DNA from 2 places in the Sulfitobacter sp. 1A15106 genome. Region 1 is predicted to be linked to the other one. Evidence: riboswitches for the same ligand, from Rfam matches in the RefSeq annotation. Region 1 holds a riboswitch; the other holds the start of a gene.
The links. Region 1 has a riboswitch for thiamine pyrophosphate ahead of thiD (bifunctional hydroxymethylpyrimidine kinase/phosphomethylpyrimidine kinase). Riboswitches for the same ligand answer to the same signal wherever they lie in the genome.
Positions count from the first base shown of each region.

Region 2: another riboswitch for thiamine pyrophosphate. It lies ahead of thiB (thiamine ABC transporter substrate binding subunit); the one in region 1 lies ahead of thiD (bifunctional hydroxymethylpyrimidine kinase/phosphomethylpyrimidine kinase).

Region 1 covers NZ_JBIFFM010000002.1:224,404-238,714, reverse strand. The annotation lists gene ACGYKA_RS03755 (TRAP transporter permease) at 1-994, opposite strand, end outside; gene ACGYKA_RS03750 (TAXI family TRAP transporter solute-binding subunit) at 1,056-2,009, opposite strand; gene ACGYKA_RS03745 (DUF3140 domain-containing protein) at 2,376-2,720, opposite strand; gene hemN (oxygen-independent coproporphyrinogen III oxidase) at 2,880-4,235, opposite strand; gene ACGYKA_RS03735 (GNAT family N-acetyltransferase) at 4,298-5,134, shown strand; gene ACGYKA_RS03730 (ABC transporter permease) at 5,393-6,139, opposite strand; gene ACGYKA_RS03725 (ABC transporter ATP-binding protein) at 6,139-6,906, opposite strand; gene ACGYKA_RS03720 (TenA family protein) at 6,873-7,556, opposite strand; gene ACGYKA_RS03715 (ABC transporter substrate-binding protein) at 7,553-8,500, opposite strand; gene ACGYKA_RS03710 (ThiF family adenylyltransferase) at 8,538-9,500, opposite strand; gene ACGYKA_RS03705 (thiamine phosphate synthase) at 9,497-10,093, opposite strand; gene ACGYKA_RS03700 (thiazole synthase) at 10,090-10,851, opposite strand; gene thiS (sulfur carrier protein ThiS) at 10,855-11,052, opposite strand; gene ACGYKA_RS03690 (FAD-dependent oxidoreductase) at 11,042-12,022, opposite strand; gene thiD (bifunctional hydroxymethylpyrimidine kinase/phosphomethylpyrimidine kinase) at 12,015-12,818, opposite strand; TPP riboswitch at 12,886-12,982, opposite strand; gene ACGYKA_RS03680 (error-prone DNA polymerase) at 13,094-14,311, opposite strand, start outside.
Region 2 covers NZ_JBIFFM010000003.1:249,030-263,340, reverse strand. The annotation lists gene ACGYKA_RS06230 (PaaX family transcriptional regulator C-terminal domain-containing protein) at 1-602, opposite strand, end outside; gene paaZ (phenylacetic acid degradation bifunctional protein PaaZ) at 592-2,616, opposite strand; gene ACGYKA_RS06220 (2Fe-2S iron-sulfur cluster-binding protein) at 2,627-3,691, opposite strand; gene paaD (1,2-phenylacetyl-CoA epoxidase subunit PaaD) at 3,699-4,247, opposite strand; gene paaC (1,2-phenylacetyl-CoA epoxidase subunit PaaC) at 4,241-4,963, opposite strand; gene paaB (1,2-phenylacetyl-CoA epoxidase subunit PaaB) at 4,996-5,340, opposite strand; gene paaA (1,2-phenylacetyl-CoA epoxidase subunit PaaA) at 5,346-6,338, opposite strand; gene pcaF (3-oxoadipyl-CoA thiolase) at 6,367-7,572, opposite strand; gene ACGYKA_RS06190 (alkaline phosphatase) at 7,779-9,326, shown strand; gene cobO (cob(I)yrinic acid a,c-diamide adenosyltransferase) at 9,384-9,989, opposite strand; gene ACGYKA_RS06180 (DMT family transporter) at 10,060-10,998, opposite strand; gene aroC (chorismate synthase) at 11,009-12,118, opposite strand; TPP riboswitch at 12,211-12,312, shown strand; gene thiB (thiamine ABC transporter substrate binding subunit) at 12,347-13,324, shown strand; gene ACGYKA_RS06165 (thiamine/thiamine pyrophosphate ABC transporter permease ThiP) at 13,300-14,311, shown strand, end outside.

The DNA of each region.
Region 1 (14,311 bases):
CAACCACATCGCGCATTGCAGGGCGATCCGCTTCTGCGATCCCTTTGAGGGCGAAGCGCTGCGCGTAGGCGTTGATGCCAACCCAGACCGCCACGAAGTAAAGCACCGCAGGAAGCGCGGCGGCAGCCATGATGCCAGTGTAGGGCACGCCGGTCAGCTCAACCATCACGAAAGCGCCTGCGCCCATCAGGGGCGGCATGATCTGCCCGCCTGAGGAGGCCACGGCCTCGACCGCGGCGGCAAGGCGTTTGGGATAGCCGAGCTTGGTCATCGCGGGCAGGGTGATCGCGCCGGTGGAAGCGACATTTGCGGAGGCCGAGCCGGAGATCGACCCAAAGAGCGCTGAGGACAAAACGGACACTTTCGCCGCGCCGCCTTTCAGCCGCCCCGCCGCGGCGGCGGCGACATTCATGAAGCCTTGGCCCGCTTCGCCAGCGTTCAGAACTGCGCCAAAGATGACAAAGATCGCCACGACAGAGACCGAGACACCGGTGAGCGTTCCCCAGATGCCGCCCTCGGCGATGGTGAGTGTTCCGAAATAGCTTTCTATTGGCGTGCCGGAATGGCCGAATTCGCCGGGAATATGCTGCCCGAACAGGCCATAGAGCAGGGCGAGTGCCGCAACCAGTGGCAAGGGCCAACCGATCACGCGCCGCGCCGTTTCCAGCACCACCAAGAGCAGCGTCACCGCCACGGCAAGCTGGAAGTTACTTTCGATGAACCCGTATTGATCGCCAAGCGCATCGCTGTTGAAGGCCACCCAAAGCGCTGCGGCGATGCCCAATGCGGCCAAGATGATGCCAGTGATCCGCCGCAGCGGGGTCTGCGCGTCAAAGACCAAGGCGAAGGGCAGGATGAAGGCCATATGCAGCGGCCTGCTGATCAGGTTCGGCACCAGACCCGAAAACACCAGCGCCAAGTGATAGCTGACCAGCGCGATGGCCAGCGCGATCCAGAAACTCGCCGCCAATCGGCTTTCGGGGAGATTTGTCATCTATGGGGGTCCGGCTTTGGCTGGGCAAGCGCGGCGCGGAAAACCCGCGCCGCGCGTCCTGTTACTGCGAGGTCTCTGTCGCCATCCCAGCTTCTTCGTAATAACGCAGCGCGCCGGGGTGCAGTTCAGTGGTGATATTGGCCATCAACTCAGGCGTGACATTGCCCCACCAAGGCGATGTATCGGCCATCTTGGCCTTGTTTTCCCAATAGGTCTTGGTCAGTTGATAAGCCGTTTCGTCGTCCATCTTGGTTGTCGTGAAAGCGACGACGGGCAGGGACGTTGTGGTCACATCCTGCTCTTGGCCCGCATAGGTGCCCGCCGGAATGACAATGCGGGTCCGTTTGGATTGGGTGATCTGCTCGTCCGACAACGGGACAATGGTAACGGGGGTGGAAGCGGCGGCTTCGACGACATTTGGCGCCGGGAATGAACCCGCGGTGACAAAGCCGTCGATCTGCCCGTTCTTCAAAGCGGCCACGGCGTTGCTCAATTCCGCATCCGCGATCTCCACACTGTCTGCCAGCCCGAACATATCCAGATACTTCGCACCTTCAGTCGCGCCGAAAGACCCTTTGCCCAGCAGGATGCTCTTGCCTTCCAGATCCGCAAGCGCGGTGGCGCCGCTGTCCTGAGACATCACGAAATGCATGGTCAGCGATGGGATCGGGAAAAGCGCGCGAATCTCATCAAAAGCAGGTGCGGTCTTGCCTTCAAACATAGCCTTGCCGTTTTGGGCCAGACCAACGAGGGAGGGCGGGGTGGTAAAGACATAGTCGGCCCCGCGCGCGCGGACTTCCATGACGTTCTGAACCGATCCTTGGCTCTCTTCCACGGTAACCGAGATGTCTCCGCCGCTGCCCGCTTTCATAGCCTCGGCAAGCTCCACGCCCATTTGATAGTAGGACGAGCCCGATTTGGCCGACTTATAGGTCACTCTGGTTTCGGCGCTTGCGGCGCCCCCGACAAGCCCCAGGGCCAATGCCGCGCAAATAGTTTGTCTCAACGCATTCATGGTTTTTCCTCCTCCAAGCGCAAGGCGAACGATCTCCCGGCGAAACAGGTGCGGGACTGCCTTTGGGTGACTTTGTGGCAGCAGACTACGACATTGTCGAGAATGGGGTTTCGCTGTTGGGTGGCTCTTACGGACCAATACGGCGGGCCGCTTCGGTCTTGCGAGGTCGAAGATATGGGAAGATGGCAGAGGCGGCAGGTTCGCTGCGCCCCGCAACCAGTTCTGCGATGCGCGGATTGCAGGCCATAGAGGGCGAAAGATATCGACGCTTGAGTTGCGAAGAAGCTCAATTGTCTGCGCTCCTTCGCCAAGGTCGAAGCCCGATCAAAGGTCCATCCCCTTACCACTCGGGCAAGGCACAGTGCGTCAGCTATCGCCCTTCAGAGGGTCGTGGCCCCAATTCATCAGCGAATAGCGCCATTTCGAGTCTTCAACATCATCCTTCGGCCCGCCTTGGGAGAGATGCCGTTTGATATAGCCAACGACGGTCGCCATGTGATCCCACTGATCGTCGGTCAGGTCGTCCTTGTTGGTGCGTTTGATCTTGACGATCCGGCGGCCGGATTTGTGCCCGGTGCTTTCACCGCTTCCGCTGTCGCCCACGGCCTTGGAGGCCTCGGTCTCCAGCCAGTCCTCAAGCTCCGCCGGTGCCATGTTGACCAGATCGCGCCACTCGTCCCAGATTTCGTCCTTCGATTTCGATGAAGACATTTCCTTTCCCAATCCATTATTGGGAAGAAACCGGCCCGCGCGCGCTTTGTTCCCAAGGGTCACAGCGGTCTGCCACGGTCGGCAAGGCGCACGCCGATCTGTCTGCCGTCGGCTTGTCAGTGTCCGAACAGCCCGCGCCTCGGGCGGGCCGGATAAAGCTCAGGAAGCTTGCGAATAGCGCATGCCCTCCGGCACCTCCCGGTCAAGCATCGATGCGATCATGCGGGTCAGGGCGCGACCCTCGGGCAGGATGTCGAGGCGCGTTCCGGACAAGCGCACGAATGGCGTGTAGCGGGTTGCCATGGCCTTCAACTCGGGCGCGAGATCGAAGGCCCGCGCGCCGAAGGTTTCTGCCAAGGCGTTCAGGTCAAGGGTGAAGTCGCACATCAGACATTCGATCGCCCGCGCGGTCAGGCGGTCCGTATCCTCCAAGGCGTAGCCGCGCGTTCCGGGCAAGTCGCCAGCGAGGATGCGCGCGGTATAGGCCGCCGTCGCGGGGGCGTTCTGTACGTATCCCCCCGGAAAACGCGAGATTGACGAGGCGCCGAGGCCGATCAGGGTTTGGCAATTGTCATCGGTGTAGCCTTGGAAATTCCGGCGCAGGCGGCGGTTGTTTTTTGCTTGGGTCAGCCCATCCTGCGGCGTGGCGAAATGATCGATGCCGATTGCCTCCATGCCCGAAGCGGCGAAGCGCGCCGCGGCTCTCTCAGCGAAGTGATAGCGTGCGACGGCGTCGGGCAGTGTCGCCTCGCGGATGAGTTTCTGCCGTTTCGCGACCCATGGCACATGCGCATATCCGAAAAGCGCCACGCGATCCGGGGCAAGGGACAGGGTCTTGTCAATCGTATCCTCCAGCCGCGCCATGGTCTGATGAGGCAGGCCGTAAACCAAGTCAGTATTGAGCGAGGTGACCCCCTCGGCGCGCAACTGGTCGACACAGCGGCGCGTGACCTCGAAGGACTGGAGGCGCCCGATGGCCTGCTGCACCTCAGGGTCGAAATCCTGAATGCCGATAGAGGCCCGTGTGAGGCCCGCGGCGCGCAGGGCAGCGATTTTGGCGGGGTCGATCTGGGTGGGGTCGATCTCGACGGAGAACTCGAAATCCTCGGTCGGCGTGAAGAGCTGATGAAGGGCGCGGTTCAGGCGGTCGATGAGGGCGGGCGGTAGGATGGTTGGTGTCCCGCCACCCCAATGCATCCGCCCCATCCGCATGCCCGCAGGCATCGCGGCGCGGAGAAGCTCAAGCTCGGCCTCAAGAGCCTCGATATAGCGCTCGACAGGGCTGAGCGTCTTGGTGCCCTGCGTGTGGCAGGCGCAGAAATAGCACAGGCGCTCGCAAAAGGGGATGTGAACATAGACCGAGACCGGCGCGCCGGGGTCCAACGCGCCAAGCGCTGAGCGCTGAAACGCGGCGCCGACCGCGGGGGTGAAAGCCGCCGCGGTGGGATAGGAGGTGTAGCGCGGCACGCGCGCGTCGAAGAGGCCGAGAGCCTCGAGCATCTGTATCTGTTCCATGGCACCGGTTTAGGGGGGTGCCGTTCTGCGGTCTTTGCGCTGGATCAATTCGGACGCAAAGATTGCGCATTGCCGTCGGTTGGGGGATCGTCGGCCGCCTGGGCTTTGCTACGGTTTTTACGCTCTTTCTGACACCGATCTTCTACCGCTGGATCGCCGTCTTGGGTGCCGCCCCCGGCGGGACAGCGCAGCGGCTGAGAGCGGAAGTGGAGGGGGGTATAGGCCGTCGCGGGATTGATGCACGCCGCGCCTGCGGTTTCCCGGAACTGCACGAAAGACGACAGGATGGCGAGGGCAGCAGCGCGTTATTCTCGCGGCGCGCGCCACAGGCTGGAATAGCAAAGGTGCCGGCAACCTATGCAAGCAGCGCATTTCTCCTGCCCTGTTCGATCTCTACTCCGGGCGGGTCAGCTTCCCATCTTGGACTTGAGATTGGAGACATCATGCACACCGCCGTTCCAGAACCTCTTTCCGTTCCCCTCCCGCTTCTAAAGCAGACCCTATGCGAACATTACCAAAGACTTAGCCCCGCTTCGCGCGAGCTGAGATTCATGGGCCAGCTTAACGATGATGCCTTGCTGCGCGTGGTTCGGGGCTCCAACCCCGACCTCACGCTCGGCGTCGAAAGCGATGGTGCTTTGCGTGCGATACTGGAGCTACATTGCATCGACAGCACTCACGCGGAAATCGGGCTTTCGGTTGAAGATGCCTATCAAGGGCGCGGCTATGGCCGGAGGCTCTTCCATCGCGGTCTGGCCGAAGCGCGCGCGCGAAATATTGAGACGGTGGATGTGAACTTCTTGCGCAGCAATATCGCGATCAAAAAGCTCTGCATCGAAGAAGGGGGAGAGATACGTTGCCGTGGGGCCGAATGTGTCGCGCAGCTGTCGTTGAACTGACCGGAATATTCGAAAGGCGCATGTGCATTTGCCTCTGGCTATCAGGTGAATGGCCGCCACTTAGGTTGCGGCGGCCAATTTTCACGTCTTAGCTTTTAGGGGATGGTGAACCCGCGCCCGACGGTGTCGGTTTCATCGATCTACCATTTCACATAGCCGATAACTTTGGCTGTGACCGGATATCCTTGGACGCTGGGGCGCGGATTACCATGCCGTGCCGCATAAGAGCATCACGCTGACCATGGGGTTCCAAGGCACCTAAAACCGCCGTGCCGTCCAGCGGGCGAGCGCTTCGACCGCGGACCAGAGCAGCAGCGACAGCGCCGCGAGCACGATCAGGGCCGCGAACATGAGCGCAGTTTGGCCGCGGCCATTGGCCATCAGCATCAGATGCCCCAGCCCGCGGGAGGAGCCGACCCATTCGCCGATCAGCACCGCAAGGGGGCCATAGACCACCGCCAGACGCAGTCCCGAGATCAGCCCCGGCACGGCATGGGGCAGGCGCAGCAGCAGTGTTTCGCGCCAGCGGTTTGCGCCGGAAAGATGCGCCAGATCGCGCAGGCCCGGGGGCAGCGCCATCAGCCGGTCGAAGAGGGCCGAGGCGATGGGGAAATAGGTGACCAGCGCGATGGTTACGATCTTGGAGGGCATCCCGTAACCGAGCCAGAGGGTGATGACCGGGGCGAGGGCGAAGACAGGCACGGCCTGAGCCACCACCAGCATCGGGCGCAGCAGCCAGCGCGCGCGGCGCGAGAGGGTCAGCAACAGCGCGGTCTCAATGCCGAGGAAAATGCCTAAGCTTAGGCCCAGCGCAAGATTGCCCGCCGACCATAGCGCATTCTGCCAGAGCAGCGCGGCATTCCCGCCCAGCGCTTGCAAGACAAGCCAAGGTCCCGGCAGGATGAAACGCGGCACGCCGCTGAGGGTGACGACAAGCTGCCATATCGCGACGGCGAGGGCGAAGCAGACCATGCCACGCCATAATTTATGCAGCGTAAATACCATCAGGCGACCTGCGCGGGTGAGGCCAGCCCCAGGCGGCGCAGCAGATCGGCTTGAGCGGCGAGGGTCTCGGGGGCGTCGATCCGGCGCGGTGGCGGCGTTTTGGGCAAGGGGCAGGGGGCGGCCCCATGGCGGCTCACGATCCAAGCGTGATCGGCGAGCCTTAGGGCCTCAGCCGGGTCATGGGTGATCAGCACGACGGTTCGCCCGTAAAGCAGCCGCGCCGCTAGATCCTGCATTTTAAGGCGGGTCACCACATCGAGGGCAGAAAAAGGTTCGTCCAGCAAGACCATGGGACGGTCTTCATACAGCGTGCGGGCAAGGGTGACGCGCTGTCGCTGACCGGCGGAAAGCTCGGCAGGTTTGCGGCGCAGCTCCGCGCGAAGCCCGACCTCGGCCAAAAGTGCTGCGGCGCGGTCAGGGTCCGCCCGTTCTCCGCGCAGCCGGGCGGGGATCGTGACATTCTCAACCGCATTCGCCCAAGGCAGCAGTTGATCGTCCTGCGCCATCATCGCGACACGGGGGGCGAGGGGACGGTCGTCATTCGTAGCAACACGGCCCTCCAGCCGGGCCACAGTGGGCAGACCCGCAAGCAGACGCAGCAGCGAGGTTTTTCCCACACCCGAGGGGCCAAGCAAGACGTTCCACCGCCCGGCCTTGAGGGCAAGATCGAAGTGGTCGATCAAGGGGCCAGCAGCGCCGTGGAGCGCGCCCGATAGATGCACCGCAGGGGCGGTCATGCTGCCGCGGGCGACAGCGCCATGTCCCAAAAGCCGACCTCAAGCGCTGTGGCCGTGTTGAAACGCTCTTGCAAGGTCTTGGCTCGGGGCAGGGTTTGCCAATCCGCACCCAGACGCCGCTCTAGCCCCCCGTCGATCAGCGCTCCGACATCGCGGCACAGTGCTTGATACTCCTCGCCGCCATAGACCGCGCACCAATCGGCATAGGGGCCGTCATTGCCCCGCAGGGCCAACCCGATCTCACCATAGCCCAGAACGCAGGAGGCGAGGGCGGCCGTCAGGTCAAGGAAGTCCCCGGAATAGCCCGCCTCCAGAACATAGCGTGTATAGGCGAGGTTGCCGGGAGCCTCTGCCGTGGACTCGAGCGTGGTGCGGTCGATGCCATGGCCTGCGCAGGTCTCTACATGGAGGGGCATCTCCACATGCACGAGCGCATGGACCGTGGCACTCGCGGCGGCCATTTCATCCAGCGTTTCCGCCTTGGCCGCAGCAAGAGCCCAAGCGCGGGCGAAGTGGGTCAGGAAAACATAGTCCTGCCGCAGGTAATGCAAATAGCTGGTCTGCAGCAGGCTGCCGTTGCCCAGCTGTTCGACAAAGTCATGGCGGGTATAGGCCCGCCATGTCTCTCCGGCACCATCGCGCCAAGCTGCGAAGGCCTTGCCATAATCGGGCGCCGTCATGGTTTCGCCTGCGCTGTGACGTCGACCACCAGATCGGCGGCGGGGATCACGGTTTCCACCACGCCGCTTTCCTGCATGAAGGTCTCGAACCGGTCATAGCGCCCGTGGTCCACCGCGGCGGGGCGGGTGGCGAAGCGCGGCCATGTGTCTTCCCATGCGCGGGTGTTCAACTCGTTGCGCAACTCGGCGTCGGAGGCAAAGAAGACCTCTCCGCTGGCGGCCGGGTCGTTCACGATATCGGCTGCGGCCCGTTCGGTGGCACGCAGGAAGCGGGCGATCATGTCGCGGTCCATCTCTTCGGCATGGGCGACGTAGATCAACTCGTCATAGGCGGGCACGCCCTCGGCTTCGGGGTAAAAGCAACGGCCCTCATGGCCTTCGATCTGCATCTGGTTCAGCTCGAAATTGCGGAACGCGCCGATCACCCCGTCGACTTGGCCAGACATTAGCGCGGGCGAGATCGACCAGCCGATATTGATTTGCTCGACCTCGGCAGGCGCCACGCCATTGTGGCTCAGCATCGCATCCAGCAGCATCTCTTGCACGCCGGCCACGGCGAAACCCACCTTTCGGCCCTTCAGGTCCGCCATCTCCTGCACCGGCCCGTCGGCGCGGACTACGAGGCAGGTGAGCGGGGTTTCGACCAGCGTGCCCACACGGCGCAGGTCCAAGCCCTCGCGCTGGGCGAGATGCAGTTCCGGCTGGTAAGAGACTGCCAGATCGACCCGGCCCGCCGCCACCATGCGCGGCGGCTCATTCGGGTCGGCGGGGGAGACGAGTTCGACCTCTAACCCCGCATCGGTGAAATAGCCCTTTTCCTGCGCTAGAATGATCGGCCCGTGGTCAGGGTTCACGAACCAGTCGAGCATGACGGTCATCTTGTCTTGGGCCAAGGCGGGGGCCGCGATCAGCGTCAGGGCAAGGGGGGCGAGGATGTTTTTCACGAAGGGTCTCCAGTATATCGTTTATGCGGGAAGAGGGTCAGGCGCCCGGGAGGGCGAGCAGGGCGATTTCGCCCGGCCAGCGGGGGCGGAGGGTGTTGGCCGCGTGATGCGCCCGCAGGCCGGTGCGGCAGGCGAGCACGATGCGGGGTGCATCGGCTGGCAACGGCAGGTCCGGCAGCGCCTCGGGCGGGACATGACGCGCTTGGGCTGAGAAAGGCGCGGGCGCCTCGGCGCGCAGGTCGATGACCATATCGCGCGGGGCGATCTGGCTTTCGGCGATGAAACCCGCGGCGCGCGCGGGCTCGGGCGCGGTGTCGAAACGAAAGCCCGACATGCGCCATTGCGCGGCGTCCCAGATCAAGAGTTGCCCCAGCGGGGAAGGCGCGAGGCCCAGCAGGACCGAGAGCGCCATCTGCGCCTGCGCCGCGCCGATCATCCCGACCACGGGCCCCAAGACGCCCGCCGTTTCACAGGTCGCTGCCGTTTGCGGCAGGTCAGGGAAGACAGCGCGGAGCGAGGGGGCACCCCCGCAGAAACCGCCGACATAGCCCGACAGCCCAAGGGCCGAGGCTGAAATCAGCGGTTTGCCCTGCGCGCGGGCTTCGTCCGACAGGGTCAGGCTGGCGGCGAAAGTATCGGCGCAGTCGAGCGCGATATCGCAGTCCGCCAGCAGGGCGGGCGCATTGGCGGGGGTGAGCCATTCGGCACGCGGGGCAAGCGTCACCTCGGGGTTCAGCGCCGCCATCGCCTCGGCGGCGGCACGGACCTTGGGCCTGCCGAGATCACCCATCCGGTAGAGCGGTTGGCGGTGCAGATTGCTCAAGGCCACCTGATCGCCGTCCACCAATGTGATCCGCCCGACACCGGCCCCGACGAGATATTGCAGCACGGGCACCGCCAGCGCTCCGGCACCGACGACCAGCACATGCGCCGCCGTGAGACGCACTTGCCCCTCGGCGCCAACCTGCGGCAGAATGATCTGGCGGGCGTAACGGCTCATGTTGTCACCTCAAGCCATTCGCGCATTCGTGCCTCGGGGTCTGCGTTCAGCGTGATATCCGTGACCGCCGCCACCGTATCGGCCCCGGCGGCAAAGGCCCCCGGCGCGCGGGCGACAGACATGCCGCCGATGGCGCAAAGCGGGATATCCCCGATCCGCGCCTTCCATTCCGTCAAACGGTCGAGGCCCTGTTCGGTCCATTTCATCTTTTTCAGAATGGTCGGATAGACGGGGCCGAGGGCGATGTAATCGGGGGCGAGGGCCAGCGCGCGGTCAAGCTCGGCACGGTCATGGGTCGACAGGCCCAGCTTCAGCCCGGCGGCGCGGATCGCGGGGATGTCGGCACTGTCCAAATCCTCTTGCCCCAGATGCAGCCAATCGGCCCCCAGTTCAATCGCCAGTTGCCAATGGTCATTCACCACCAGCAGCGCGCCGTGCTGGCGGCAGAGGTCGAGCGCGGTGGTGATCTCGGCGCGCAGCACCTCTTCCGGCGCGTCCTTGATGCGCAGTTGCACCAGCTTCACCCCCAAGGGCACGGCCCGCGCGACCCATGCGGCACTATCGAAGACGGGGTAGAAACGCGGCAAGCTCATAGCCAAGCCTTTCCGATCACGGGGGTGGAGGGCACGGCCATGTCGCGCTGGCCCATGGGGCCGGAAGCGGCGGCAAGCGCGCCCGCGCGGCAGGCCAGCGCAAAGGCTTCGGCCATGGCGGCGGGGTCGCGGGCCTCGGCCACGGCGGTGTTCAAAAGCACCGCGTCGAACCCCATCTCCAGCGCTTGCGCGGCATGGCTGGGCAGGCCGAGGCCCGCGTCGATCACCATGGCCACATCGGGAAATGCTGCCCGCAGACTGCGCAGCCCGTGCAGGTTGTTCAGCCCCAGCCCCGAGCCGATCGGCGCACCCCAAGGCATCAGCACCCGGCAGCCTGCATCGACCAGCCGCGCGGCCAGCACCTGATCCTCGGTGGTATAGGGGAAGACCTCGAACCCATCGGCGCAGAGCGCTTCGGCAGCCTCGACCAGCCCGAAGGGGTCAGGTTGCAGCGTGTCGGCATGGCCGATGACCTCGAGCTTGATCCAATTGGTGCCGAAGTATTCCCGCGCCATCTGCGCAGTGGTGATCGCCTCGCGGGCGGAATGGCAGCCGGCGGTATTGGGCAGCAGATGCACGCCCAAGCCGCGCACCATGTCCCAAAACGCCTGTCCCGCGCCTTGCTCGCGGCGCAGCGAAACCGTGGCGACCGGCGCGGCGCTTTGGCGAAAGGCGGCCTCCATCACTGCGGGCGAGGGGTAGCGCGCGGTGCCCAGCATCAGCGGCAGGGGCAAGGCGGTGCCGTAGAAATCGCGCATCGTTCAGCCCCCCTGCATGGCGCTGAGCACTTCGAGCCGGTCGCCGTCGCTCAGCATGGTCTCGCCCCGCGCGCCTGCGGGGACGAAACTGCCGTTGAGGGCGGTGGCGACTTTCGCTTCGCCCCAACCAAGCTCCGCCAATGCCGCGTCAAGCTGCGTGGCGGTGACCTCACGCGTCTCGCCGTTCACTTCAATCTTCACGGAATAAATCCCCCGTTGTCGCTGTTGCCAGAAAGCCCGCAGCCTGTTCGGCCAAGGCGGGCGCCATGAGAAAACCGTGCCGGAACAATCCGTTCAGTTGCAGCACCGCCCCGCGCTGCACGATGCCGGGCAGGTTGTCGGCGAAGGCCGGGCGCAGGTCGGCGCCCATCTCGATGATCTCGCCCTCGGCAAAGCGCGAGTCGAGCGCATAGGCGGCTGAGAGCAGTTCCAGCGCCGAGCGGGCGGTCATGCCGCTGCGGCTGGCGCTTTCGATCTGAGTCGCGCCCAGCATGTAGATGCCTTGCCCGCGCGGTACGACGTAGAGCGGGTGGCGCGGGTGTAGCAGGCGGATCGGGCGGGTGAGGGTGATCTCGGGCGCGCGCAGCAGGATCATCTCGCCGCGCACGGCACGCAGACCGGGCAGAGCGTCGCGGGCCACCATGCCGCGGCAGTCGATCACCGGGCCTGCGATCTGCGTCGGGGCGAGGGCCGTGGTCTCGACCTTTACCCCTTGGGCGATAAGGGTTTGGGATAGATCATACAGCGCTTGGCGCGGGTTCAGATGCGCTTCCTCGGCAAAGAACAACCCGCGGCGATGGCGCCCGGCGAGGTCCGGCTCACAGGCTGCGATGGCTTCGGCGTCGCAGTCGCTGTGGCCTTCGGTGCGGGCGGCGAAACGCTGCAATTCCGCGCGGTCCCGCTCGGGGGCGAGGACCAGCGTGCCCCTATGGGTGACCTCCGTGACCTCCCCCCATAGCGCCGCAGCACGCCGCCCGTGGGTCACCACCGCAGGCTCGCTCAGCGCGCCTTCGCAAAAGGGGGCGAGCATGCCGCCCGCCCACCACGAACAGCCGTGCGGCCCGGGCGGGCCTTTGCGGTCAACGAGCCGGGGCCGCAGCCCCTGCGCCAGACAGGCCCGCGCGGCCCAAAGCCCTGCCACGCCCGCGCCGATGATGGTGACATCACTCATGGGGCCAAACGCCGTGGAAATGATGCACCGGCCCGTGGCCATGGCCGATGTTGAGGGCGTCCGCCGCGGCAATGGCGCGTTGCAGATAGCTATGGGCAGCCTCCACCGCCTCCGGCAGAGGCAGGCCCCGCGCCAGACCGGCGGCAATGGCGGCAGAGAGCGTGCAGCCGGTGCCATGGGTGTTCGCCGTCTGCTGGCGGGGCGCGGAAAGGCGCAGGGTGTCGGCCTCGGAAATCAGCAGATCGACGCAGGTTTCGCCCTTGCCATGGCCGCCCTTCATCAGCACCGCGCGGGGGCCGAGCGACAGGAGCGCGCGGCCCTGCGCCAGCATCGTGGCCTCGTCGGTGGCTTCTTCTGTGTCCAGCAGCCGTGCGGCCTCGGGCAGGTTCGGCGTCAGCACATGGGCGCGGGGCAGCATCCGGTCGCGCAGGGTTTTGACCGCTTCGGCAGAGAGGAGCGCGTCGCCGGATTTCGCCACCATCACCGGGTCGAGCACAACGGGCGCGGGGCAGTCTGCCAGCCCCTCGGCCACGGCGGAGATCGTGGCTGGGTCGCCCAACATGCCAATCTTGACCGCGCCGATGGCCAGATCGTCAAAGACCGCCGCCATCTGCGCGCGGATCATCGCAGGCGCGATCATGGCGACCGCGGTGACGGCGCGGGTGTTCTGGGCGGTCACGGCGGTGAGCACGCTGGCCCCATAGACGCCAAGCGCGCTAAAGGTCTTGAGATCGGCCTGAATCCCCGCCCCGCCGCCGCTGTCGGACCCCGCAATCGTTAGTGCTTGAAACGCCATTCGGCCCCCCATTCGTTAGATGGGCCGAGGGCATGGAGATACGGGGTAAACGACCGCCCGGATGGGGCTGATGCTTGCTTCCGTTCCCTACGCCGGTACGACCCGGATCAGGTTCGATGGGTCGGTTTTCACCTCTCAGCCCTGCGGCACCCCAACGGATTTCCGGCAGGCTAGCGAGGGGCGTTCAGAGGGTCAACAGGGGATCGGTTATTTATTGGTTTGCTTTTTATATCATGTAGTTGCGGCGTGTACCTCATGCATTGCATGAGGATTCGTTAATGAAAATCTCGCGATCTGGGGATCACTTTGGCATCGCGCGGGTGGCCGTGCATGGCCACCTGACCGGGCAGCGGATGGGTTGGGTGATCGCCGCGCGTCGTGATGCCGGGCATCGGTGCCTCGGACAGCGCTGCCAGCCGGTCGGAGCGGTTCTCGAGCCGCTCGGCCACCACATGGATCACCCGCCCGTCGGTCTGCACGCGCCCCTCCACGACCAGAAGCCGCGCCGACATGATCGTGGGGCGGTAAAGCTTGAAGATATTGGGCCAGATCACGAGGTTGGCGACGCCAAACTCATCCTCCAGCGTGATGAAACAGACCCCCTTGGCGCTGCCGGGTTTCTGGCGCACCAGCACCAGACCAGCAAGCTTCACCCGCCGCCCGTGGCCCATGCGCGAAAGGTCCCGCGCCGAGGCGAACCCCTGCGCCGCGAGGCTCCCGCGGTAGAAGGACATCGGATGCGCCTTCAGCGACAGGCGCAGCGTCTGGTAGTCGGCCACGACCTGTTCCGCCTTCGGCATCACCGGCAGATGCACCTCCGGCTCCGGGCCGCGGGCCGAAGCCTCGGCATGGTCGAAGATCGGCAAGGCGGGCGCGTCGCGCAGCCCCTGCGCCTGCCAGAGCGCTTGGCGCCGGTCGATCCCCATGCTGCGCATCGTGTCGGCGGCGGCAAGCTGGCGGATCGCCTTGGCATCGAGGCCCGCGCGGGTCTTGAGGTCTTCGACATCCGCGTAAGGCGCGTCGCGCCGGTCCATGATCCGCGCGCCGGCCTTTTCCTGCAACCCGTCCACCATGCGCAGCCCCAGCCGCAGGGCGAAACCGTCGCCGCAGGGCTCCAGCGTGCAGTTCCAGTCCGAGAGGTTCACGTCCACGGGCCGCACCTCGACCTGATGTTCACGCGCATCGCGCACGATCTGCGCCGGCGCGTAAAACCCCATCGGCTGGGAGTTCAAGAGCGCGCAGGCAAAGGCCGCCGGGTAGTGGCATTTCATCCATGACGAGACATAGACCAGCTTGGCGAAACTCGCCGCATGGCTTTCGGGGAAACCGTATTCGCCAAAGCCCTTGATCTGGTCGAAACAGCGCTGCGCGAAAACCGGATCGTAGCCGCGCTTGGTCATGCGGCCCACCATCTTGTCCTGCAGCTTCTCGATCGTCCCGCGCGAGCGGAAGGTGGCCATGGCCTTGCGCAGCTCGTTCGCCTCGGTCGGGGA
Region 2 (14,311 bases), on a different contig from region 1:
TCCAAGGGGGTGAGTTGCTCTGGCGCGGGAAGCTCGGCATCCAAGGCCGTGAGCGCGGCCAAGAGTGCGTCATAGTCAGCCTCAAGCTCGGCGGGTTCCACTGCGCGGCGCAGCCACTCGGGCGGTGGCGTGCCGGGCAGGGCAAGGGATCCCGTGGGGGCCGCGCTCACGGCCCGCCCGACATAGGCGCGGGGCAGGGCGGCGATGAACCCCGCCTCTCGCAAGGCGCTGTCGGTCTCGCGCGCGTTCTCCTCGGTCACGACCATCTGCCAAGGTTCCGACAGGTCTGGGGGCGCGGCGTAGATGCGCGGACTGGCGGCAGCGCTTTCCGCGCGGCCTTGGGCGGTCAGGCTGTGCTGGCTGATGCGCCCGGCCTTGACCGATTGTAGCCAGCCGTCATTGCGCAGCCGGTGCAGCGCCACGCGGCTCGCCTCGGGCCGCACGTCGAGCGCGGCCATGATCTGCGACAGCACCGGCCCGTCGATTGCATTACCCTGTCCCTGTGCCAGATCGCCGAAGAGGCTGACCATCAGCGACCAAACCCGCTGACCGCCAAGGCCAGCGAGTGCCGCGACGACCGAGGGGGCGTGGTCAGACGGCATTCATCGTCAGCAGGTCGTATTCGGCGACCGCCTCCTCACGCTGGTTGGTGAGGGTCACATGCCAGCGCACCTCGCCGTATCCCTCGTTGCGCGGCGTCTTGTGCTTGACCGAAAGCCGCACCTTGATGCTGTCGCCCGCCGAGACCGGTTCAAGGAAGCGCAGGTTGTCGAGGCCGGTGTTGGCCAGCACCGGACCGGGGTCGGGCTGCACGAAAAGCCCTGCGGCAAAGCTGAGCAGGAGGTAGCCATGCGCCACGCGCCCCGGGAAGAAGGGGTTCGCGGCGGCGGCCTCGTCATCCATGTGGGCATAGAAGGTATCGCCGGTGAAATGGGCGAAGGTCTCGATATCCTCGAGCGTGACCTCGCGGCTGGGCGAATGGAAAGTCTCGCCCAGATCGAGCTCGGTGAAGCGGCGGGTGAAAGGGTGCGCGCGGTCGGTGATCTCCTCGGCACCCGGCACCCATTGCTTGCCGATGGCGGTAAGGATGTCGGGGCTGCCCTGCACCGCGGTGCGCTGCATGTAATGCATCACGCCGCGCACGCCGCCCAGTTCTTCGCCGCCGCCTGCGCGACCCGGCCCGCCATGCACCATATGCGGCAGCGGCGAGCCGTGGCCCGTGGCCTCGGCCATCGACTTGCGGTTGTTGAAGTAGAGCCGCCCGTGAAAGGCTGCAGAGCCCATGGTCAACTCGCGCGCGACTTCACCATCGTTGGTGATGATGGAGGCAACGAGCGAGCCTTGGCCGCGGTTCAGAAGCGCGCTCGCATGGGCGAGATCGCGGTAGGGCATGAGGGTGGAAACCGGGCCGAAAGCCTCGGTGTCATGCACGCGCTCGGCGGCATCGGGATCGGCGCAGTGGAACAGCATCGGCGGCAGAAAGGCGCCCTTGTCGCGGTCGGCACCCTTCACGGTGAAGTTGTCGGGGTCGCCGAAAACGCGCTCCGCCTCGGCGCTCAGCAGCCCGACCTTCTCCAACACGTCGCGTTTCTGGCTGCCCGAGACCAGCGCGCCCATGCGCGTGTCCTCGGCCCGCGGATCGCCAATGGTGGTCTTGGCGAAGCGCTCGGACAGGGCTGAGATGACCGCGTCGATCTGCGCCTGCGGCACCATGATGCGGCGGATGGCGGTGCATTTCTGCCCCGCCTTGGCCGTCATCTCGCGCTGCACTTCCTTCACGAAAAGGTCGAATTCGGGCGTCCCCGGCACGGCATCGGGGCCGAGGACGGAAGCATTCAGGCTGTCCTGCTCGGAGGTGAAGCGCACCGAGTTTTCCATGAGCCGCGGGTTGCCGCGCAGCTTCAGCGCGGTGTCGGCGGAGCCAGTGAAGGCCACGGCATCCTGACAGCCGAGCAGATCGAGCATGTCGCCCAAGCCGCCGCTCACGAATTGCAAAGCACCCTTCGGCAGCAGCCCGCTGTCCAGCATCAGCCGCACGCAATGCTCGGTCACGTAGCAGGTGGCGGTGGCCGGCTTCACAATCGCCGGCACGCCGGCCAGCAGCGTTGGTGCTAGCTTCTCCAACATGCCCCAGACCGGGAAGTTGAAGGCGTTGATATGCACCGCGACGCCCTGCAGCGGGGTGCAGATGTGGCGGCCCATGAACTGCCCCTCGCGGCCCAGTTGCTCGGGCGCGCCGTCGAGGTAGACATGGGCGTCCGGCATCTCGCGCCGGCCCTTGGAAGCGAAGACCAGCATGGTGCCGATGCCGCCATCGACGTCGATCTTGTGGTCCGAGAGCGTGGCGCCGGTGTCATAGCTCAGATCATAAAGCGCCTGTTTGTGCTCCATCAAATGCAGCGCCAGCGCCTTGAGCATGCGCGCGCGGTCGTGGAAGGTCATGGCGCGCAGGGCAGGGCCGCCGTGTTCGCGGGCGAAGCCCAGCATGGCGCCCGCGTCGAGCGCATCGTTGCCGGCCTGCGCGATCACCTCGCCGGTAATGGCGCTGGCGATGTTGCGAGCGCCGGCCCCGGGGGCCAGCCATTCGCCGGCGGCGTAACTGTGAATATCGCGCATGTCGGCTCCTTCAGTGGGTGTCGTAGTCGATGGTGAGTTTGTCGCTCAGCGGGTAGGACTGGCAGGTCAGCACGTAGCCGCGTTCGACCTCGTAATCCTCCAGCGCGTGGTTCGAGATCATCTCGACCTCGCCTTCCAGCACCTTGCCCATGCAGGTCGAGCAGACCCCGGCCTTGCAGGAGAACGGCGCCTCCTGTCCGTTCTCGAGCGCCGCTTCGAGGACCGACTGCCCCTTCTGCATGGTGAAGCTGCGCCGCGCGCCGTCGATGATGACGGTGATCTCGGTGCCCTTCTGGCCCTCGCTGCGCTTGGCCATTTCCTGTTTAGCCAGACGGCCCTGCTGGCTTTCGCTGAAGAGTTCGAACTTGATCTGCTCGTCGGTCAGCCCATTCGTCTTCAGCGCCTCAGCGATGGCCAGCATCATCGGCTCCGGCCCGCAGATGAAGGAGGTGTCGATGTTGTCGATCTGAATCCAATGCTTGAACAGCGCGTTGCATTTGTCCTGATCGACCCGGCCCTCGAAAAGCTCCATGTCCTGCCCGGATTCGAGGATATGGATCACCGTCAGGCGGCCCATGTAGCGGTTTTTCAGGTCTTCGAGTTCCTCGCGGAACATGATCGTGTTCACCGCGCGGTTGGCATAGACCAGCGTGAAGGTGGACTTCGGCTCGCGTTTCAGCACCGTTTTCAGGATCGACAGCACCGGGGTGATGCCCGAGCCGCCCGCGAAGCCGAGGTAGTTCTTGGCGACCTCCGGTTCGATCGGGGTGAAGAACTTGCCCTGCGGCGGCATGGCGTGCAGCACGTCGCCGACCTTAAGCTCGGTATTGGCATAGGTCGAAAAGGCCCCGCCGTCGACGCGCTTGATCCCGACCTTTAACTCGCCGTCATCCAGCCCTGCGCAGATCGAGTAGTTGCGGCGCAGCTCGGTGCCGTCGAAATCCTGTTTGAAGGTCAGGTACTGGCCTTGTGTGAAGGCGAAGGCGTCGGGGTCTTCCGGCTTCAGCGTCAGCACCACGGCATCGCGGATGGTGTGGTGGATGTCGGTGACGGTGAGGGGGTGGAACTGGCTCATCGGGGCCTCAGATACATTTGAAATAGTCAAAGGGTTCAAGGCAGTCCAAGCACCGCCATTGCGCCTTGCAGGGGGTCGAGCCGAACTGGCTGATCCGCTCCACCGCTTTCGATTGGCAGTGCGGGCAGTGCTGCGGCCCGCCGGCGGGGCGCGGCGGCGCGATGCCGTAGGCTTCGAGCTTGGCGCGGCCGGTGTCACTCATCCACTCGGTGGTCCAGGGCGGGGAGAGCTGGCGCTTCAGCTCCAGCTTCTCGATCCCGTGGCCGTGCAGCGCCGTCTCGATGTCGAGGTTGATGATGCTGGTGGCCGGGCAGCCCGAATAGGTCGGCGTAATGGTGACGACCAGCGTGTCGCCGTCCCATGCCACATCGCGGATGATGCCCAGATCGGTGAGCGAAATCGCCGGGATCTCGGGGTCCGGGATCGCGGAGAGCCACGCCCAGACCGTCTCCACCGACGGCTTCTCGCCGCGGGCGGGGCCGCGCGGGGCGGTCTCGCGCACCACCCCCGGCACCGGCGCGGGGGCGGGCCGGCTGTGGGGGGCGGGTTTCACCATGTGGCGTCCGGGTAGGCGCGTTGCAGCCACTGCATCTGGGTCAGCATATGGCCCAGATGTTCGCTGTGCCGCGCGCCGCTCTTCCCGCCCCTATGGGCAAAGTCATCCTCGGGCTTACTGAGGGTCGCCGCCGCCAGCGTGTCGCCGACCAGTTGGTCATAGCTTTTGCGCATGCTCGCCGGATCGGGGGCGATGCCAGCTTCGGCCATGGCGGCGTCGACATCATCGCCAATGAACATTTCGCCCACATAGGGCCAAAGCAGGTCGAGCGCCGCCTGCATCCGGCGGTGGCTTTCCTCGGTCCCGTCACCAAGGCCGATCACCGTGTCCGAGGACCGCTCGAGGTGATAGGTTACCTCTTTCGCGGATTTCTCGGCGATGGCGGCGATCTCTTTGTCGCTGGAATCGATCAGCGCGGTCAGCTGCGCCAGATGCCATGCGTCGAACAGAAACTGCCGCATCATGGTCTGGCCGAAATCGCCGTTGGGCTGTTCCACCAGCAGGACATTGCGAAAGTCCCAGACATCGCGGTGAAAGGCGAGCTTGTCGGCGTCGCGGCCTGCGCCCTCGACCTCGCCCGCGAGTCCCAGCCAAAGCTGGGTCTGGCCAATCAGGTCGAGCGCTACGTTCGCCAGCGCGATGTCCTCTTCCAGCACCGGCGCCACGCCGCACCATTCCGAGACGCGGTGCCCGAGCACCAGCGCGTTGTCACCCATGCGGCAGAGGAATTCGAACTTGGGATCGGTGCTCACATCGCCCCCACTTCGTCGGGAATGTCGTAGAAGGTCGGGTGGCGGTAGACCTTGTCGTTCGCCGGCTCATAGAGCGCGCCCTTCTCCTCGGGCGAGGAGGCGGCGATGGCGCTGGCTTCGACCGCCCAGATGCTCACGCCCTCGTTGCGGCGGGTATAGACGTCGCGGGCGTTCTTGATCGCCATTTCCGCATCCGCCGCATGCAGGCTGCCGACATGGCGGTGGCTCAGCCCGTGCTGGCCGCGGATGAAGATTTCCCATAGGGGCCATTCGGTGGGCCGTGCGTCGCCGTGGGGGGCGGCTTCGGTGCCTTTGTATTCGCTGGATTCAGGGCTGCTCATGTCGCTTACTCCGCTGCCATTTGTCTGCTGCGCTTCTTCTCGGCGTGGGCCAGAAGCCCCTCGCGCACCCAGCGGCCCTCGTCCCAAGCCTTGTTGCGCGCCGCCAGCCGTTCGGTGTTGCAGGGGCCGTTGCCCTTGAGCACCTGGAAGAACTCTTCCCAGTCCGGTTCGGCAAAATCGTAGTGGCCGGTCTCTTCGTTGAACTTCAGCGTCTCGTCGGGGATCGTGAGGCCGAGGTATTCGGCCTGCGGCACCGTCTCGTCGACGAACTTTTGGCGCAGCTCGTCATTGGTGTTCATCTTAATCTTCCACGCCATTGACTGCGCGGAATGGACCGAATCCTTATCCGAGGGGCCGAACATCATCAGCGCCGGGAACCAGAAGCGGTTGAGCGCGTCCTGCGCCATCTTGCGCTGGGCGGGCGTGCCATTGGCCATCTTCATCATGATGTCGAAGCCTTGGCGCTGGTGGAAGCTTTCTTCCTTGCAGATGCGGACCATGGCACGGGCGTAGGGCCCGTAGGAGGTGCGCTGCAGCGGCACCTGATTCATGATCGCGGCACCATCGACGAGCCAGCCCACGGCGCCCATGTCGGCCCATGTCAGCGTGGGATAGTTGAAGATCGAGGAATACTTCATCTTCCCGGAAAGGAGGTCGCGGGTCATCTGGTCGCGGGTCACGCCCAGCGTTTCCGCCGCGCAGTAGAGGTAGAGACCGTGGCCGGCCTCGTCCTGCACCTTGGCCAGAAGGATCGCCTTGCGCTCCAACGTCGGCGCGCGGGTGATCCAGTTGCCTTCCGGCAACTGGCCCACGATCTCGGAATGCGCATGCTGTCCGATCTGGCGGATCAGGTTCTTGCGATAGCCGTCGGGCATCCAGTCCTTGGGCTCGATCTTGCCGCCCGCGTCGATGCGTTCCTGAAAGGCGCGCTCGTCGGGGTCCATCTCGTCGAGGGATTTGACGCCCTTGCCAGTGGATTTGATCATCTGTGCATACATCGGTCCGTTCCTTTCGAGGAAAGAAGTGTCAGCCTGCGTTTTCGAGGATCAGGGCAACGCCCTGACCCACGCCCACACACATGGTACATAGCGCATATTTGCCGCCCGTCCGCTTGAGCTGCAGCGCCGCCGTCATCACCAGACGTGCGCCGGACATGCCAAGGGGGTGGCCGATTGCGATGGCGCCGCCGTTGGCATTTACATGGGGCGCATCGTCCCGCACGCCAAGCGCGCGCAGCGTGGCGAGGCCTTGGCTCGCGAAGGCTTCGTTAAGCTCGATCACGTCCATCTGCTCGATCGTGAGGCCCGCGCGGTCCAGCACCTTGCGCACCGCCGGGATCGGGCCGATGCCCATAACCCGCGGCTCGACGCCCGCCGCGGACATGGCGACGACGCGGGCGATGGGGGCAAGGCCGTGGTCCTTCACGCCGGTCTCAGAGGCTAGCAGCATTGCCGCGGCACCGTCGTTCACGCCCGAGGCATTGCCGGCGGTGACGGTCAGATCGGCGCCGTTGATGCCGCGCAGCTTGCCCAGTTTTTCCAGCGTGGTGCCGGGGCGGGGGTGTTCGTCGCTGTCGACGACCACGTCATCGCCCTTGCGCTGCGGGATGGTGACCGGGGCGATTTCCTCGGCGAAGACGCCTTTCTCGGCGGCGGCGGCATAGCGTTCCTGGCTGCGTGCGGCGAAGGCGTCCTGATCTTCACGCGACACGTCATAATCGGCGGCGACGTTGTCGGCGGTCTCGGGCATGGAATCCACGCCGAACTGGGCTTTCATCTTCGGGTTCACGAAGCGCCAGCCGATGGTGGTGTCATAGACGGCGTTGTTGCGGGAAAAGGCTGTTTCCGCCTTGGGCATCACGAAGGGGGCGCGGGACATGCTCTCGATGCCGCCGGCGATGGCAAGGTCCATGTCGCCCGCGCGGATCGCCCGGGCGGCGGCGCCGACGGCGTCCATCCCGCTGGCGCAGAGACGGTTGATTGTGGCACCCGGCACATCGACCGGCAGACCGGCCAATAGCGACGCCATGCGTGCCACGTTGCGGTTATCTTCGCCCGCCTGATTGGCGCAGCCCATGATCACGTCATCGACCCGCGCCCAGTCGACGGAAGGGTTCCGCTCCATCAGCGCCTTCAACGGCACGGCGGCCAAGTCATCGGCGCGAACCGAAGAGAGGGCGCCGCCGTAACGGCCAATGGGGGTGCGCTGCGCGTCGCAGATGAATGCCTGCATGGGGGTCTCCTGTTGTTGCACCGTAATCTACACATCGGGGCGATTCGGTTCAATCAAAATGTTACGGAATGAAAATAGGGTACGGATTTTGGTAACACGTTATCGCGCTGTCACCAAAGCTTTGCCAAAGAGTCACGCCGCTGTCGGCCATCTGTCACGCATCGGGGGTTCTGTGCCGCCATCGCCACCCTCAGAGGAAGCTCACGATGACCAAACTGATCCGCCCGACCCGTCGCGCTGTGCTGGCGGGCTCCACCGCCTTTGCCGCAAGCCTTGCCATGCCCAGCCTCAGCCGTGCAGCCTCGCGCCCGGTGTTTACCCATGGGGTGCAATCGGGCGATGTCGACACGCAGTCCGGCATGATCTGGACCCGCACCGACCGCCCGGCACGGGTGCAGGTCGAAATCTCCACTACCGAAAGCTTTGCCAACGCGCGCCAGCTTGCGCCGATGAATGCGTTGCCGAACCATGATCTGGCGGTGAAACGTCTGGTCGAAGGGCTGCCCTCGGATCAGGATATCTTTTACCGCTTCACCGCTGCGGACTTGAGCGACATCAACGCCACCTCCGAGCCGATCATCGGCCAGTTCCGCACCGCGCCCACCGCGCGCCGCGACGTGCGCTTTGCTTGGTCCGGTGACACTGCCGGTCAGGGCTGGGGCATCGACGATGAGGGCATGCGCACCTATGCGACCATGGCCAAACACCGCCCCGACTTCTTCCTGCATTCCGGTGACACCATCTATGCCGATGGCCCGCTTGAGGATGAGGTGCAGCTTGACGATGGCACGATGTGGAAGAACACCACCATCATCGACGAGAAGCGCAAGGTGGCTGAGACGCTGGACGAATACCGCGGTCAGTGGAAATACAACCTGATGGACGACCATGTGCGTGAGATGAACGCCCACGTGCCGACCTTCATGCAGTGGGACGACCATGAGGTCGTGAACAACTGGTCCTCCTCGCGCAGCCTGATGGAAGACGACCGCTACAGCGAGAAGTCGATCCATGTCCTCGCCGCGCGCGCTTCGCAGGCCTTCCATGAGATGACCCCGCTGCGCATCACTCCTGCCGAGCCGGGCCGGGTCTACCGCAAGATCAACTACGGTCCGATGCTGGATGTCTTCTTCCTTGACCTGCGCAGCTACCGGGGGCCGAACAGCGAGAACATGCAGACCGAGATGTCGCAGGCCACCGATATCCTCGGGGCCGAGCAGATGGCATGGCTCAAGCGTGAGCTGACCAATTCGGCGGCCACATGGAAGGTCATCGCCTGCGACATGCCCATCGGTCTGGTCGTCGGCGGCGGGGCCGAGGCGGTTGCCAATGGCGACAATGGTGCCGCCAAGGGGCGCGAGCAAGAGATCGCGGGGCTGCTGCGTTTCATCAAAACCGCGCAGGTCGACAACGTGGTCTGGTTCACGGCGGATGTGCATTACACCGCCGCGCATTACTACAACCCCGACAAGGCGCAGTTTCAGGACTTTGACCCGTTCTGGGAGTTCGTCTCGGGCCCGCTGCACGCAGGCACCTTTGGCCCGAACGAATTGGACGGCACCTTTGGCCCCGAGTTGAAATACGTCAAAGCCCCCGAAGAAGGTCAGGTGAACCTGCCGCCTTCCGCCGGTCTGCAATTCTTTGGCTTGGTCGATATCGACGCCAAGACCCAGCAGATGAAAGTGCGCCTGATGGACCGCGCCGATACCGAGCTTTACTCGGTGACGCTCGACCCCAAGGGCGCGGCGATCTAAGCGCCCTCTGCATGGCACAGTGAGAGGATCGCCGGGAAGCGGGCGATCCTTTTCGTTTCAGTAGTCGACGCCGCGCTGTGCTTTGATGCCCGCTTTGAACGGGTGTTTGACCTCGGACATTTCGGTCACCAGATCGGCATAGTCGCAAAGCTCGGGCCGGGCGTCGCGGCCTGTCAGCACCACGGCGGTGCGCTTGTCGCGCGCGTCGAGCCCGGCGATCACGTCTTCGATCTTGAGGTATTCATAGCGGATGGCGATGTTGATCTCATCCATCACCACAAGGTCATAGTCGCCGCTCTCCATCATCTCGCGCGCCTTGCCAAATGCGGCTTCGGCGGCGGCGATGTCGCGGTTGCGGTCTTGGGTGTCCCAAGTGAACCCTTCGCCCATCGTGTGCCATGTCACCTCGTCCAGCCGTTCAAAGAACAGCCGCTCGCCGGTTTTCCATTTGCCCTTGATGAACTGCACCACGCCGACGCGCTGTTTCCAGCCAAGCGCACGCACCACGACGCCGAAGGCGGAAGAGGATTTGCCCTTGCCCGGGCCGGTATGGACCAGCACCAGACCCTTCTCGGGGTCTTGCAACTCGGCCACCTTGGCGCGCTGTTCGGCCTGACGCTGCTGCATCTTTTTCTTGTGATCTTTCGGATCCGCGTCGCTCATCGGTCATCTCCTCTATCCGGTTTCGGGGCACCATAGGGAGAGGTCGGGCCGGGCGAAAGCCCGCATTCGATCACGCTTTGGGATCGGTGACAGACCGCGCCTTGCCGCGCTCCATCCCCAACTGCCGCTCGCGCCAGATCACCAGCGCGCCCGCGCTGATCACCAGCGCCGCGCCCGCCAGCATCATCATCGTGGGCAGTTCGGCAAAGAAGACATAGCCCAGCAAAATGGCGAAAAGCATTGAGGTGTAGTCATAGGGTGCCAGCATTGAGGCCGAGCCAAAGCGATAGGCCGAGGTGATCAGGATTTGCGCCACCCCGCCGATCAACCCGGCGAGGACCAGCAGGCCAAAGGTTTGCAGATCGGGGATGACCCAGCCGAAGGGCAGGGTGCAGAGCGCCAGCAAGGAGGCGGTGCAGGAGAAGTAAAAGACGATCGCGGCGGTGTCTTCGTTCTGCACCAATTGGCGAATGTGGATTTGCACGAGGCTGCGCACCATTGTCGCCATCAGGATCAGCAACGCGCCGATGGTGGCTGTCTGCTCCATCGTGCCGATGCTGGTGAAACGCGGCCAGAGGATGATCATCACCCCCACCAATCCAATCGCCACAGCACTCACGCGGATCAGACGGATTTTCTCGCCCAGCAACACGGCGGCGAGGATGACCGTGAAAATCGGTGTGGCAAAACCGATGGCCGTGACCTCGGGCAGGGGCAGCAGGCCGAGGCCGGTAAAGGTCAGCCCCATCGCCGTGGTGCCGAACAGCCCGCGCCAGACATGGCCCATCGGGTTTTGCGTCTTTAGCCCGCTTTTCAATTTGCCGCGCTGCGCGAGCCAGATCAGGATCACCGGAATGGCAAAGAAGGACCGGAAAAAGACCGACTCCCCGGCGGGAACCTCGTCGGCCAGCGATTTGATGATCGCGGACATGCAGGTGAAAAGCAGGATTGCCGTGATTTTCAGACCGACACCAAGGGCGGGGCGGGCGGAGAAATCATCGACTTTCATGCTTTGATCCTCACGCCTCGGGGCCGATTATGCCGCGGTTCTGGCCAATTTGTCCGCGATGCAGCAGCAGGTGATCCAGCAGCACGCAGGCCATCATCGCCTCGCCCACCGGCACCGCGCGGATGCCGACGCAGGGATCGTGGCGGCCCTTGGTGATGATCTCGGTCTCTTCGCCCTGTTTCGTGATCGTGCGGCGCGTGGTTAGGATGCTGGAGGTCGGCTTCACCGCGAAACGCAGCACCACATCCTGCCCGGTGCTGATCCCGCCCAAGATGCCGCCGGCGTGGTTCGAGGAATATTCCGGCCCATCGGGCCCCATGGTGATCTCATCGGCATTCAATTCGCCGGTCAGCATCGCCGCCGACATGCCCTCACCGATCTCCACGCCCTTGACGGCATTGATGCTCATCATCGCGGCGGCCAGATCGGTGTCGAGCTTGCCATAGACCGGCGCGCCGAGACCCGCAGGCACGCCGCGCGCCGTCACCTCGATGATCGCGCCGACGCTGCTGCCCGATTTGCGCAGCCCGTCGAGGTAGTCGGCCCAGTCCGCCGCTGCCTTGGCATCCGGCACCCAAAAGGGGTTTTGGTCGATCTGGTCCCAATCGAACGCTTCGCGGTCGATCTTATGCGGCCCCATTTGCACCATGTAGCCGGTGATCTGAAGCTCCGGGGCCAGCGCCTTGATCGCCTCACGCGCCAGACCGCCCGCCGCCACCCGCGCGGCGGTCTCCCGGGCCGAGGAACGGCCACCCCCGCGATAGTCGCGGATGCCGTATTTCTGGAAATAGGTGATGTCGGCGTGACCGGGGCGGAACTTGTCCTTGATGTCGCCGTAGTCTTTCGAGCGTTGATCGGTGTTCTCGATCATCAGCTGGATTGGCGTGCCTGTGGTGACCCCTTCGAAGGTGCCCGACAGGATCCGCACCGCGTCCGCTTCGCGCCGCTGCGTGGTGTATTTGTTCTGGCCCGGTTTGCGCTTGTCGAGCCACTGTTGAATCATGCCCTCGTCAATCGGCACGCCTGGGGGGCAGCCATCGATCGTGGCGCCAAGGGCGGGCCCGTGGCTCTCGCCCCATGTGGTGACCCGGTAAAGATGGCCAAAGCTGTTGATCGACATGGGCGGACCTCCTGTTGTCAAACCCTTAGCGGGGGCAGCGCGCTGCCTCAAGGGGATTTGCCTTGCCAATTGTGCAGGTCCGATCTACCCCTGACGCTACCTCGGGGGGCCTTTGGGCTGAGATGTGCATGTTGTGCGGACCCGTTGAACCTGAACCGGTTAACACCGGCGGAGGGAAGGTCAGGACAGACATCCACCTTTTACCTTTCGCCGCAAAAGGAGGATGCGATGAAGTATCTTACACTTGCTGCGGGCGTCATGGGCGCATCGGCCGCATGGGCCGAGACGCCTGAACTGACGGTCTATACCTATGACAGTTTCGTCACCGAATGGGGGCCGGGCCCGGCCATCGAAGAGGGGTTCGAGGCCGAATGCGGCTGCGATCTGAAATTCGTCGGCATGGGCGACGGTGCGGCCCTTTTGGCGCGGCTCAAGCTTGAAGGCGCACGGTCCGACGCGGATATCGTGCTGGGGCTGGACTCCAGCCTTGTCGCCGCCGCGAAAGAGACCGATCTGTTTGCGCCGAGCGGGTTGCAGGCCGAGTATGCCCTGCCGATCACGTGGGAAGACGAAGTCTTCGTGCCCTATGACTGGGGCTATTTCGCCTTTGTCCACGGCACCGATCTGGATACGCCCGGCGATTTCAAAGCGCTGGCCGAGAGCGATCTGAAAATCGTGATCCAAGACCCGCGCTCTTCGACGCCCGGTTTGGGGCTGCTGATGTGGGTCAAAGCGGCCTATGGCGATGAGGCGCCCGAGGTTTGGGCAGGGCTGGCGGATAATGTCGTGACGGTCACCAAAGGCTGGTCCGAAGCTTACGGTCTGTTCCTCGAAGGCGAGGCCGACATGGTGCTGAGCTACACGACTTCCCCCGCCTACCACCTGATCGCCGAGGAAGACGACAGCAAGACAGCGGCGCTGTTCGACGAGGGCCATTACATGCAGATCGAAGTGGCGGGGAAGCTTGCCGGGTCGGATCAGCCGGAACTGGCGGATCGGTTCTTGCAATACCTCGTCTCTGATGCCGCGCAATCGGTGCTGCCGACGACCAACTGGATGTATCCCGCCGTGACGCCCGAAGGCGGTCTGCCCGCAGGGTTCGAGGGCATGATCCAGCCCGGCAAGGCGCTGTTGGTACCGAACGGCGAGGTCCCCGCGCTTCGTGAGGAGGCTTTGGACGAATGGCTGACCGCGCTGTCGCGTTAAGCGGCAAGACGGGGCTTTTCGCCGCCGCGCTGATCGCGGGGCTGATCCTTGCCGCTTTGGTCGCCGTCTTCGCGGCAGCCGATGTGGGCGCAGGGCTCGGCCCGGCGGATTGGGCGGCGGTGCGCTTTACCGCGACACAGGCGGTCTGGTCGGCGGTGCTTTCGGTGCTGCTGGCCGTGCCGGTGGCGCGGGCGCTGGCGCGGCGGCGGTTTTGGGGGCGCGGGGCGCTGATCACGCTGCTGGGCGCGCCTTTCATTCTGCCGGTGATCGTGGCGGTGCTGGGGCTGCTGACCGTCTTTGGCCGCTCGGGCGTGCTGAACCAGTTTGGCGCGGCTCTTGGCCTGCCGCCGGTGTCGATCTACGGGCTGCACGGCGTGGTTTTGGCGCATGTCTTCTTCAACCTGCCGCTTGCGACGCGGCTTTTGCTGCAAGGCTGGCAGAGCATCCCGTCCGAGCGGTTTCGGCTCGCGGGGCAGCTCCAGATGACGCCGCGGGCGCTGTTTTTGGCGCTGGAATGGCCGATGCTGCGGCAGGTGCTGCCCGGTGTGGCGACGCTGATTTTCGTGATTTGCCTGACCAGTTTCGCCGTGGCCCTGACGCTGGGCGGTGGGCCGCGGGCGACGACGATTGAATTGGCGATTTATCAGGCCTTTCGGTTTGACTTCGATCTGGGCCGCGCCGCGCTTCTGTCCGTGGTGCAGCTTGTTCTGGCTGGCGCTGCGGCGGTGGCGGCGCTTTGGCTGATCCCGCCGATCAGCTTGGGGGGCGGGTTGGACCGCCCCCTGCGCCGCTGGGATGCGCGGGGCGGCGTGCAGCGAGCGTTGGACGGGCTGGTGATCGCGCTCGCCGCGCTGTTCTTGCTGCTGCCGCTGGGGGCCGTGGTGCTGCGCGGGCTGGCGGGGGTCGCGCAACTGCCTGCCTCGGTCTGGCAGGCCTCCGGGAATAGCATTCTGGTGGCGGGGTTGAGCGTGGCGGTGCTGGCCCTGC